Regions from separate parts of the Mesorhizobium sp. WSM4307 genome, predicted to be linked through region 1. Evidence: predicted binding sites of a transcription regulator. Region 1 holds the regulator's gene; the other holds the start of a gene.
The links. The regulator HrcA, encoded in region 1, represses chaperone genes, less so after heat shock. The targets are predictions, from matches to a motif close to GTTAGCACTCNCNNNNNGNGAGTGCTAAC.
Positions count from the first base shown of each region.

Region 1 (5,511 bases):
TCGGCTTGCCACCCTTGAACAGCAGGCGGACGACCTTGTAGCCGGTCCTGTTGCCGCGATTCCACGAACCGTGCAGGGCGACGAAGGCATCCCCCCGGTATTCCTTGGGAAAACCGCTGTCGGCGGGCAGGTCCTTGCGGTCGTAAAAGGTGATGTTGAGCGGCGCCGAATGCGCCTGCATCAGCACATCGGGAATGGTTGCCTTGCCGGCGAGGTCGGGCCGCGCGCCCTTGTGACGCGGGTCCTCGTGGTTGCCGATATAGTACCAGGGCCAGCCATAATACGCGCCGTCCTTGACCGAGGTGGCGTATTCGAACGGCACATTGTCGCCCAGCGCGTCGCGCTCGTTGACGACGCACCACAGCGCCCCGGTCGCCGGCTGGATGGTCATGCCCGAGCAGTTGCGCAGGCCGGTGGCGACGATGCGGCCGTTCTTGCCGTCCGGATCGAAGGCTTGCACGTCGGCGCGCCCCTCTTCGGAGCCCCAGCTTGCGCCGAGCGGCTGCGATGTCACCCACGCGTCGAGGCCGCCATCCGGCGCCTTGCCCATGTCCTCGGCGACGTTCGAACCGGAGCCGACCGACAGATAGAGCGTCTTGCCATCCGGCGAAAAGACGATGTCGCGGGTCCAGTGATGGTTCGAGGGAATGTTGGCGACGATGATTTCCGGTTCGCCGGATGCCTTCAGGTCGCCACCGCGGTAGGCAAAGCGCACGATGCTGTCGCTGTTGGCGACATATACCCATTGCGGATCATCGCCCGGCGGATAGAAGGCAATGCCATAGGGCTGGTTGAGATTGCCGGCGAAAATGCGGTCCTCGGCGGGCTTGGCGCTGTCCTTGGCCAGGCGATAGACGCGGATCTGGTTGGCTTCGCTGTCGGCGACGAACAGGTCGCCATTAGGTGCGACGCGCACGGCGCGCGGATTTTCGATGCCGGAGGCGATCAGTTCGGCCGAAAAACCCGGCGGCAATTGCGGCTTCGCGCCCGTCGGCATGTCGGCAAGGCCGGCGCTGTTCGACACCGACTTGGTGACGTAAGGCTTCGGCAGGTCTTCCGGCTTGATCAGGCGGCGCACGCCCGGTCTGTCGGCACGCCAGTCGCCAAAGGCGGCCGCACCCTTCAGCACCGGCTGGTCGGCCTGCTGGGCGAATGCCGCGCCTGTGAGAAAGAGGGCGGGGATCACCAGTCCGGCCAATCGGATCATCTTGTCCTCCATCTGGTCGCGAAGGAAACCAACGGCCGGCTTGTCTCCGGGTTCCGCCTCACTCGACCTGATGAGGAAGCGAAAGTCCGGCTTTATGTCCCGGCCGCGTAAAAATCGTCGTCGAGGCGTTTTTCCAGCGCGACGAGATCGGCCGGCAGCGGCAGGCCCATGGCGCGCATTTCCCGCAATTTCTCGCGCAATTGTTCCTGGATTTCGTGCTGGTCTTCCGGCTGGTTGACCATTTCCTCGAGCAGCAGGCTGATCCGGGCCTTGAGTTCTTCGAGCGCCATTCTTTTTCTCCTTGCTGCCCGTTTCGATTTTGGCACTAAGGTGCAGAGCTTCAGGTCAGGCCGAGCCGAAAATGGTCGATACCGAGAACCGGAGCGTACTGGTCGTACGCATCACCCGAACATCCACACCTTAGCGCAACATGCGCGATATCAACTGCGCCGTATAATCGACCATCGGCACGATGCGGGCGTAGTTCAGCCGGGTCGGGCCGATGACCCCGAGCGCGCCGACGACGCGGGCGTCCTTGTCGCGATAGGGCGCGACAACCAGCGACGAGCCCGACAGCGAAAACAGCTTGTTTTCCGACCCGATGAAGATGCGCACGCCCGATCCCTGCTCGGCGAGGTCGAGCAGCTGGATCAGCCCGTCCTGCGTTTCCATGTCCTCGAACAGATGCCGCAGCAGCTCGATGTCGGCCTGGGCGGTGACGTTTTCGAGCAGGTTGGCGCGGCCACGCACGATAAGCCGTGCCGGCAGGCCGCTTTCGGCGCCCGCCCACACCGCCAGGCCTTTCTCGACGAGGTCCTGCGACAGCGTGTCGAGGGCCGCTCTCGTCTCTTCCTTGATGCGGGCGATTTCGGTGCGCGCCTCCGCCAGCGTACGGCCGCGAATATGGGCATTGAGGAAATTCGAAGCCTCGTGCAACTGCGAGACGGTGATGCCCGCCGGCAGCTCGACGACGCGGTTCTCGACGTCGCCATTTTGCGACACCAGCACGGCGAGCGCCTTGGTCGGCTCGAGCTGGATGAATTCGATATGCTTCAGCGCCACCTCGTTCTTGGCGGCCAGCACCAGGCCGGCGCCGCGCGACATGCCCGACAGCATCTGGCTGGCCTCGGTCAGCATGTGCTCCAGCGTCGCGCCAGAGCCTGAGGCCCGCACCTGCGCCTCGATGGTGCGGCGCTCCTCGTCGGAGAGGTCGCCAAGTTCCATGAAGGCATCGACGAAGAAGCGCAGGCCGGCCTGCGTCGGCAGCCGTCCGGCCGAAATGTGCGGCGCGTAGATCAGGCCGAGATGCTCGAGGTCGCTCATCACATTGCGGATGGTGGCCGGCGACAGCGAGGACGGCAGGATGCGCGACAGGCTGCGCGAGCCCACGGGCTCGCCATCCCTGAGATAGGAATCGACGATGCGCCGGAAGATGTCACGAGAGCGCATGTCGAGTGATTGAAGTGCGAGCGGCTGCGAACCCGGATCGATTGCCTTGGTCATTCGGCCAAAAACCTCCGTCCTCAGGATATAGACTTCGGCAGGGTGGGCGCAACCTGTCTCTGTATCGGATCGCCCGGTCCGTTTTCCTTTGCGCGCTGCCCCCCATGCGGCTAAAAGCCGGCCACGATTCCGAAAAATGACTGGGAAAGAAGCCTGAATGCGCCCCTCCAAACGCCAATTCGACGAAATGCGCGCCATCTCCTTCGAGCGCGGCGTCTCCAAGCACGCCGAAGGTTCGTGCCTGGTGAAGTTCGGCGACACCCATGTCCTGTGCACCGCGAGCCTCGAGGAGAAGGTGCCGGGCTGGATGCGCAATTCCGGCAAGGGCTGGGTGACGGCCGAATATGGCATGCTGCCGCGCTCGACCGGCGAGCGCATGCGCCGCGAGGCCTCCGCCGGCAAGCAGGGCGGCCGCACGCTGGAAATCCAGCGCCTGATCGGCCGCTCGCTGCGCGCCGTGGTCGATTTGCAGGCGCTGGGCGAGCAGCAGATCACCGTCGATTGCGACGTCATCCAGGCCGATGGCGGCACCCGCACCGCCTCGATCACCGGCGGCTGGGTGGCGCTGTACGACTGCCTGCGCTGGATGGAAGCCCGGCAGATGGCCAGTGTCTCGAAGGTGCTGAAGGACCATGTCGCGGCGATTTCCTGCGGCATCCATGACGGCCAGCCGGTCATCGACCTCGATTATCTCGAGGATTCCGCGGCCGGCACCGACGCCAATTTCGTCATGACCGGCAAGGGCGGCATCGTCGAGATCCAGGGCACGGCCGAGGGCGAGCCTTTCTCGGAAGACCAGTTCGCCGAGTTGATGGGCCTGGCCAAGAAAGGCATTTCGCGGCTGGTGAGTTTGCAGCAAATGGCGGTGGTGTAGGTTTTTGATGCCGAGCCCAGGCACCCCCCTCTGGCCTGCCGGCCATCTCCCCCTCAAGGGGGGAGATCGGATGTCATCTCGGCCTTCGCCAATCTCCGGCGTTGCAAGATGGGCGGCGAGATTGAGGCTGCTGATCTCCCCCCTTGAGGGGGAGATGCCCGGTAGGGCAGAGGGGGGTGCCTCGTGACACCCAATGCAATTTTGGAATCAGCGCTCTATGTGACTGATCTCAACGCGGCCGAGCATTTCTACACCGACATCCTCGGCCTCACGTTCCTCGGCAAGGTCGACGGCAGGCATCTTTTCTTTCGCTGCGGGCCGGGCGTGCTGCTCATCTTCAACGCCGAGGCAACCAAGATCCCGCCGGCGCCGGATGCCCGGCTGCCGGTGCCGCCGCACGGCGCGGTCGGCGAAGGTCATCTCTGCTTTGCCGCCAGCGCGGATGAAATTGTGGCTTGGAAAGCGCATCTCGAGGCGAAGAAGATCGCCATCGAAAGCGAATTCGAATGGCCGCAAGGCGGCCGTTCGCTCTATATACGCGACCCCTCGGGCAATTCGATCGAGTTCGCCGAGCCGAGAATCTGGGGCCTTTGATGCATACACTTGATGGCAAGAAGATCGTCGTCGCCAGCCACAATGCCGGCAAGCTGCGCGAATTCGCCGACCTGATGGGACCGTTCGGCTTCGAGGCGAAGTCGGCCAAGGACTACGGCCTGCCTGAACCGGACGAGACCGGCACGACCTTCGAGGAAAACGCCTACATCAAGGCGTTGGCCGCGGCGAAGGCGACCGGCCTGCCGGCGCTGTCGGACGATTCCGGCCTCTGCGTCGACGCCCTCGACGGCGCGCCCGGCGTCTACACCGCCAACTGGGCCGAAACCCCTGACGGCAGCAGGGACTTCGCCATGGCCATGCAGCGCACCGAAGTGGCTTTGCAGGAAGTCGGCGCCGCCTCGGCCGAACGGCGCAAGGGCCGCTTCGTCGCCGTCATTTGCCTGGCCTTTCCCGACGGCGCGGCCGAATATTATCGCGGCGAGGCCGAAGGCACGCTGGTCTGGCCGCCGCGCGGCGAGCTCGGCTTCGGTTACGACCCGGTGTTTTTGCCCAATGGCTTCGACAAGACGTTTGGCGAGATGAGCGCTGAGGAAAAGCACGGCTGGAAACCCGGCCAGCCGACGGCGCTCTCACATCGCGCCCGCGCCTTCCAGAAATTCGCCCAAGCACGGTTGGATCTGCCTAGATTGGGCTCGGCATGACCGGACCTGGCATGATCATGCCGCTCGACCGCAGCCCCGGCTTCGGCGTCTACATCCATTGGCCGTTCTGCGCGGCCAAGTGCCCCTATTGCGACTTCAACAGCCATGTCCGCCACCAGCCGGTCGACCAGGAGCGCTTTGCCGCCGCCTTTGAGGCGGAACTGGCGACGATGCGTGAGCGGACCGGGCCGCGCGAGGTGACCAGCATTTTCCTCGGCGGCGGCACGCCCTCGCTGATGAAGCCGGAGACGGTGGCCAGGGTTCTGGACGCCGTGGCGAAGAACTGGACGGTGCCTGACGGCATCGAAGTGACGCTGGAGGCCAACCCGTCCTCGGTCGAGGCCGAACGCTTTCGCGGCTATCGCGCGGCCGGCGTCAACCGCGTCTCGCTCGGCGTGCAGGCCCTGAACGACAAGGATTTGCGCTTCCTCGGCCGGCTGCACAATGTCGACGAGGCGCTGCACGCCATCGGGCTCGCGCGCGAAATCTTTCCGCGCCTGTCCTTCGACCTGATCTACGCCCGGCCGGGCCAGACGCCGGAAGCCTGGGCGGCCGAGCTCGAACAGGCGATCGGCCACGCCGCCGACCATCTGTCGCTCTACCAGCTGACCATCGAGGAAGGCACGCCCTTCCACGCCCTGCATGCGGCAAAGAAATTCGCCATTCCCGAC
Region 1 is NZ_VFTB01000006.1:48,707-54,217, forward strand. It holds gene FJV83_RS15495 (sorbosone dehydrogenase family protein) at 1-1,207, opposite strand, end outside; gene FJV83_RS15500 (hypothetical protein) at 1,300-1,497, opposite strand; gene hrcA (heat-inducible transcriptional repressor HrcA) at 1,628-2,710, opposite strand; gene rph (ribonuclease PH) at 2,868-3,584, shown strand; gene FJV83_RS15520 (VOC family protein) at 3,768-4,178, shown strand; gene rdgB (RdgB/HAM1 family non-canonical purine NTP pyrophosphatase) at 4,178-4,840, shown strand; gene hemW (radical SAM family heme chaperone HemW) at 4,837-5,511, shown strand, end outside.

Region 2 (5,511 bases), on a different contig from region 1:
CAAACGCCAAGCGCATTGCGATCAATGGCAGCAAATGACTGTCGCGAAGGAGTGCCGGGGCTCGACTAGCCCCGGCACTCGCAGATAGCGAGATGGTCAAATGACGTCCATTGAATGCCCATCTGCTTCGGGGGTATTTCGACCGGAAGGAAAAGGATAACCATGACACGCCAAGACGTTGTCTCGGTCCTCGGGCCTGTAGACGACGTGACAATTGCGGAGATCATCGCGTCCGGTGCCTCGCTCGAGGAATTGAGAGAGGCGTGGGCCTGGGCCTTTGGTGACGAGGCGCCGATGAGCCAGGGGCGACCGCTGCCGGGAACACGGGTGGCAGCGCTAATCGACCTGATCGAGCCCGATGACGAAGGCGACGTGGCAGATCCGGCCTAGGCGCATCCGGGCATCGGTAGTTGATCAGAGATGCATGGATCGCCACGCTATTCCAGCGATTCCAAGCGCGCCGTTTAAGGTCCGAGGATGCTTGCGGACTTGGGCGGCCTCGCCCGACAACGGCGTGTCGTTGGCATGACAGTTCGCGAGGCCGTCGCTGCAAGTGTCTTGCCAGCTTCGAGCCCTTGTTCCTGAAAGACTGCGAAGACGACCATTGGCCGACGTGTAGGCGGCCCACGAGAAGGAGGGGGGGCGACCTGCACTAGCCTGTCAGTTCATTTGCAAGCAGCCAGGTCCTTCAATGCCTTGTCGGCATTGGCCTTGCTTGTATACGTCTTATTGCCGGCATCGGTCAGTTTGTGCCGTCCGGTTTTTTTGGTCACCACCTCACTCTTCTTGGTCGCCGCATCCTTGGCTACCCAGTACTCCTCCTCCCCATGGCACTAGTGACGCGTCGACCGATGCGGCGGCGGTACGACCTGCCGCCGCAAGCGAAATCAACCGTCAATTTCTGTAGGATGGTCTGCAGCGCTAATCTTAGGCCCTGTCATCCAAGGCGGCGCCACGGGAATATCCTCAATGACACCGACCCTGCGTGCCCAAGTCGTGAATGTCTTGTGTGCCGCATCGACGGACTTTCGACCATCATATGCCGAGTAGCAAGTGTCACTCGCCGCTGTGTGAAGCAGGCCGCGCCTTTCGAGGGGCCATTCCTCAAGAAACTCTATCGCATCCATGACACAAGCGATCCTTCTGAGAGCGAAGCCATCGTCTCGTACGAAGATCGTCTGTTTGAACATTCCATCTTCCATGTGACCTCCCTTCAAACTGCGTGACAACCGATCCTGCCTCGCCTGCGTGTGGCAAGGATCTCAGTTCCGGCAAGTCGACGAGCTTGGGCGAATACCATAGCAAACAGGGCAGAGTTCGACTTGAGATCCGCCAAGCCGCCGCCGGACATAGTGCCGGACATAGTAAAGAGATTGGAGACACCTCTTTTAGGTTCAAGGGGTGTTGGCAACCAGACAGCCAGAACCTTCTTTAAAGCACCGTGACAACAACAAAGGGCGTCTCTCCTGTCGCGCGTTCAGGCGTTAAGTCTTTGCGGGCGTTCTCGAGCCTGCCATTCCTCGCGGTCACAGCCTATCTCGGCGAGACTGTCGTCCAGTCGGCGAAGTGCATCCATCACGGCGTCGAACGTCACCGGGCTAGCAGCGCCCGGTGGCTTTCGCAGCGCAGGCATGGAGTCGACGGCGCAAGCATCAGAAGCCCATGAGGCAAGAATGGCGCGCTTTTCCTGAATGTCGAGCGTGCGGTCGCCCACCACCTCATTGGGGTGACTAAAGTGCCGCGTCGGAAACAGCAGGCGGTCAAGCGAAGGATCAGAGGCCTCAGGGGCGATCGAGGGGATGTTTTTCGGGAAAGTTCGTTCCATCGATAGTCTCCACTTCCTAACAAATCTCCTTGGCATCGGTTTTGCGCTCGAGCCCCTTTTTCAGGACTCCAGCGCCGAAAAATTTCGTAGAGTCCCTGCGGAATTTCAAGATCTGAAAGTCGCGCGTCCTAGCGAAAATAGCTGCATGAATTCATGTCACTAGCGCTCTTGTATGCAGAGTGCCAAAATTTTTCCAGCGACCCCTTGAAACTCGAAAATTCCAAAACTAGCTCGATATCCGCGCGATGCCTGAAAAAGGGTCGTGGCGCCCCGCACCGGCCCGATATTGCCGGTCCGGTGTGGAGGAACCTCAAAAATCTGTTTGTCCCGAAGGAGAACGATATGACGTTCCGTCCATTGCATGATCGTGTCCTGGTCCGCCGCATCGAAGCCGAGGAGAAGACGGCCGGCGGCGTCATCATCCCCGATACCGCCAAGGAGAAGCCGCAGGAGGGCGAGGTGATTGCCATCGGCCCGGGCGCCCGCGACGAGAGCGGCAAGCTCACGCCGCTCGACGTCAAGATCGGCGACCGCATCCTGTTCGGCAAGTGGTCCGGCACGGAGATCAAGCTCAACGGCGAGGATCTGCTCATCATCAAGGAAACCGATGTGATGGGCGTGATCGACCGGGCCGCGACGATCAAGAAAGCCGCCTGATCGATGCTTCAGCGCCACAGCAACCCAGTCAATGAAGCTGCCTATTGAAGGAATGATCCAATGGCTGCCAAGGAAGTGAAATTCCATTCCGACGCCCGTGAGCGCATGCTGCGCGGCGTCAACATCCTCGCCGATGCGGTGAAGGTGACGCTCGGCCCCAAGGGCCGCAACGTCGTCATCGACAAGTCGTTCGGCGCTCCACGCATCACCAAGGACGGCGTCACCGTCGCCAAGGAGATCGAGCTCGAGGACAAGTTCGAGAACATGGGCGCCCAGATGGTGCGCGAGGTCGCCTCGAAGACCAGCGACCTTGCCGGCGACGGCACCACCACTGCAACGGTGCTTGCCCAGGCGATCGTCAAGGAAGGTGCGAAGGCCGTCGCCTCGGGGATGAACCCGATGGACCTGAAGCGCGGCATCGATAAAGCCGTGGAAGCGATTGTTCAGGAGTTGAAGACCAACGCCCGCAAGGTGACCAGGAATGACGAGATCGCCCAGGTCGGCACCATCTCGGCCAATGGCGACGCCGAGATCGGCCGCTTCCTGGCCGAAGCGATGCAGAAGGTCGGCAACGAAGGCGTCATCACCGTCGAGGAAGCCAAGACCGCCGAGACCGAACTCGAAATCGTAGAGGGCATGCAATTCGATCGCGGCTATCTCAGCCCGTACTTCATCACCAATCAGGACAAGATGCGCGTCGAACTCGAAGAGCCCTATGTGCTGATCCACGAGAAGAAGCTGTCCAATCTGCAGGCACTGCTTCCGGTGCTGGAAGCCGTCGTTCAATCGTCCAAACCGCTGCTGATCATCGCCGAGGATGTCGAGGGCGAGGCATTGGCCACCCTGGTCGTCAACAAGCTGCGAGGTGGGCTGAAGGTCGCCGCCGTCAAGGCGCCCGGCTTCGGCGACCGCCGCAAGGCGATGCTGGAAGACATCGCCATTCTGACCGGCGGCACGGCCATCAGCGAGGATCTCGGCATCAAGCTGGAGAACGTCACGCTGGAGATGCTCGGCCGCGCCAAGAAGGTGGTGATCGAGAAAGAGAACACCACCATCGTCGACGGCGCCGGCTCGAGGAGCGAGATCCAGGGTCGCGTCAGCCAGATCAAGGCGCAAATCGAGGAAACGACCTCCGACTACGACAGGGAAAAGCTGCAGGAGCGGCTGGCCAAGCTCGCCGGCGGTGTCGCCGTCATCCGCGTCGGCGGCTCGACGGAGGTCGAGGTCAAGGAGCGCAAGGACCGTGTCGACGATGCCATGCATGCGACGCGCGCTGCGGTCGAGGAAGGCGTGTTGCCGGGTGGCGGCGTGGCGCTTCTGCGTGCGGCCAAGGCACTGGACAGGGTGCCGGCCGAGAATGAAGACCAGAAGCATGGTATCGAGATCGTGCGCCGCGCGATTGAAGCGCCAGTGCGCCAGATCGCTGAGAACGCCGGCGCGGAAGGCTCGATCATCGTCGGCAAGTTGCGTGAGAAACCGGAGTTCGGCTGGGGCTGGAACGCACAGACCAACGCGTTCGGCGACCTCTACAACGAGGGCGTCATCGATCCGGTGAAGGTGGTGCGAACCGCACTCCAGGATGCGGCATCGGTTGCCGGCCTGCTAGTAACGACGGAAGCGATGGTTGCCGAGAAGCCGAAGAAGGAACCCGCCGTTCCGGCAATGCCGGCTGGTGGCATGGACTTCTGATGGCAACGGCTGTGTCCGCGCCCGGTGGGCCCGGACACCCTGACAAATGGGTAGAGCCATGAACGTGATGAACTTGAACGTAATCCCGCCGCCGGCGCGTGCGGCCACCGATCTGAACTACGAAGCAGACCTGAAGGTTGCGCTTGACCCGATACTGGTCGACTTGCTCGACAGAGCGGAGGCCGCGGGTTGGGACCGGCGCAAAGCAGCATACACGGTGATGTTTCTGGCCGCGCGGAATCTTACCGACAGCAAAGGTCCTCCTGGAAACGGGAGTTCGGCAGGCTAAGGCGCGACGCCCGCAATCTATCGCGCACGCGCCATGGGAAAGGCTTCCGATCGATTGAGCTAATCGCGTGAAACGGAGGAAAATATGGAACACAATCAATTTCAGCATCCCGTGAGGGTGCTGGTGGGTCTTGGGTTTCCGACCGACATTCAAAGCGTAAAAGACGCCTTCGTCCTGTTGGATGAATGGCCGCCATCGAAGCGAAACTCTGCTCATGGCGTCGCGCTCAATGCCTGTCGGGCAGCCCTCGCCGGCGAGGTGGATGCCGAAACCGCTCGCAGCACATTTGTTGCCTTCGCCCGCCGCATGGATTTGCTTGTACAGGCCGCAGGCGACATCGTCGCGGCCGAGGCAGTTGGCGCTTTCGGAGCGGCTTCGAGAGGCCCCTACAACAAGTCGATGTAATCGGTCTGCGGGAGCGCACAAAGCTATGAGGGATATTCGATTTTCCGAACCAGTGAGACTGCGCGTGAGACCCTCGAGGGAGCGGGTGGTTGCCAGCAGTTGGGAAGCACTTGAGTGCCTTTATGACCAATGGCCGGAATGGGCGAGAGGACCAAGCTATCGAGCTGCCCGCCGCACTTGCCGCGACGCCTTGGACGGATGGCGGGCTCCGCAACAAGCAAGACGGGCATTTTTGAAGGCGGCCCGTCGTGCAGGTTTGATCCAGGTCTCATAGTGAGCCCGGCGCTGAGGTAAGTCTTTGCTTTGCGAGCGACGCAATCTGACCGATTGCACGCCTCCGTCGGATCTGCAAGGAGCGGATATGACCCGGCGGCCCAGGTCGGAACCAGCCTGCACGTCGTTGTCGCCGCCTATCGCAAGCATCGTTCCCAAGCCTTTAGAAAACGGCGAGTCATGAGCTGACGAGTGCCATCATTTGCCGGACAGGACTGACGAAACGGCCCCCAAAATCATTTCGCCTACAACTTATGGACTTACGCGATAGCGCTCAATTCAAACTGGAAGAATTGAGCGTGTATGGGGCAGAAATGCACGTTGCACCGACCGCGATCACCGGACTTCACTGGGGCGAGACGTCACGGATGGT
Region 2 is NZ_VFTB01000003.1:470,759-476,269, reverse strand. It holds gene FJV83_RS09325 (Hsp20/alpha crystallin family protein) at 1-38, shown strand, start outside; gene FJV83_RS09320 (hypothetical protein) at 157-390, shown strand; gene FJV83_RS09315 (DUF982 domain-containing protein) at 888-1,190, opposite strand; gene FJV83_RS09310 (hypothetical protein) at 1,478-1,825, opposite strand; gene FJV83_RS09305 (co-chaperone GroES) at 2,168-2,482, shown strand; gene groL (chaperonin GroEL) at 2,543-4,171, shown strand; gene FJV83_RS09295 (hypothetical protein) at 4,230-4,460, shown strand; gene FJV83_RS09290 (DUF982 domain-containing protein) at 4,545-4,865, shown strand; gene FJV83_RS09285 (DUF982 domain-containing protein) at 4,891-5,139, shown strand; gene FJV83_RS09280 (PLP-dependent aminotransferase family protein) at 5,485-5,511, opposite strand, start outside.
Region 2: the regulator HrcA is predicted to act here: its motif matches at 1,984-2,012, upstream of FJV83_RS09305 (co-chaperone GroES).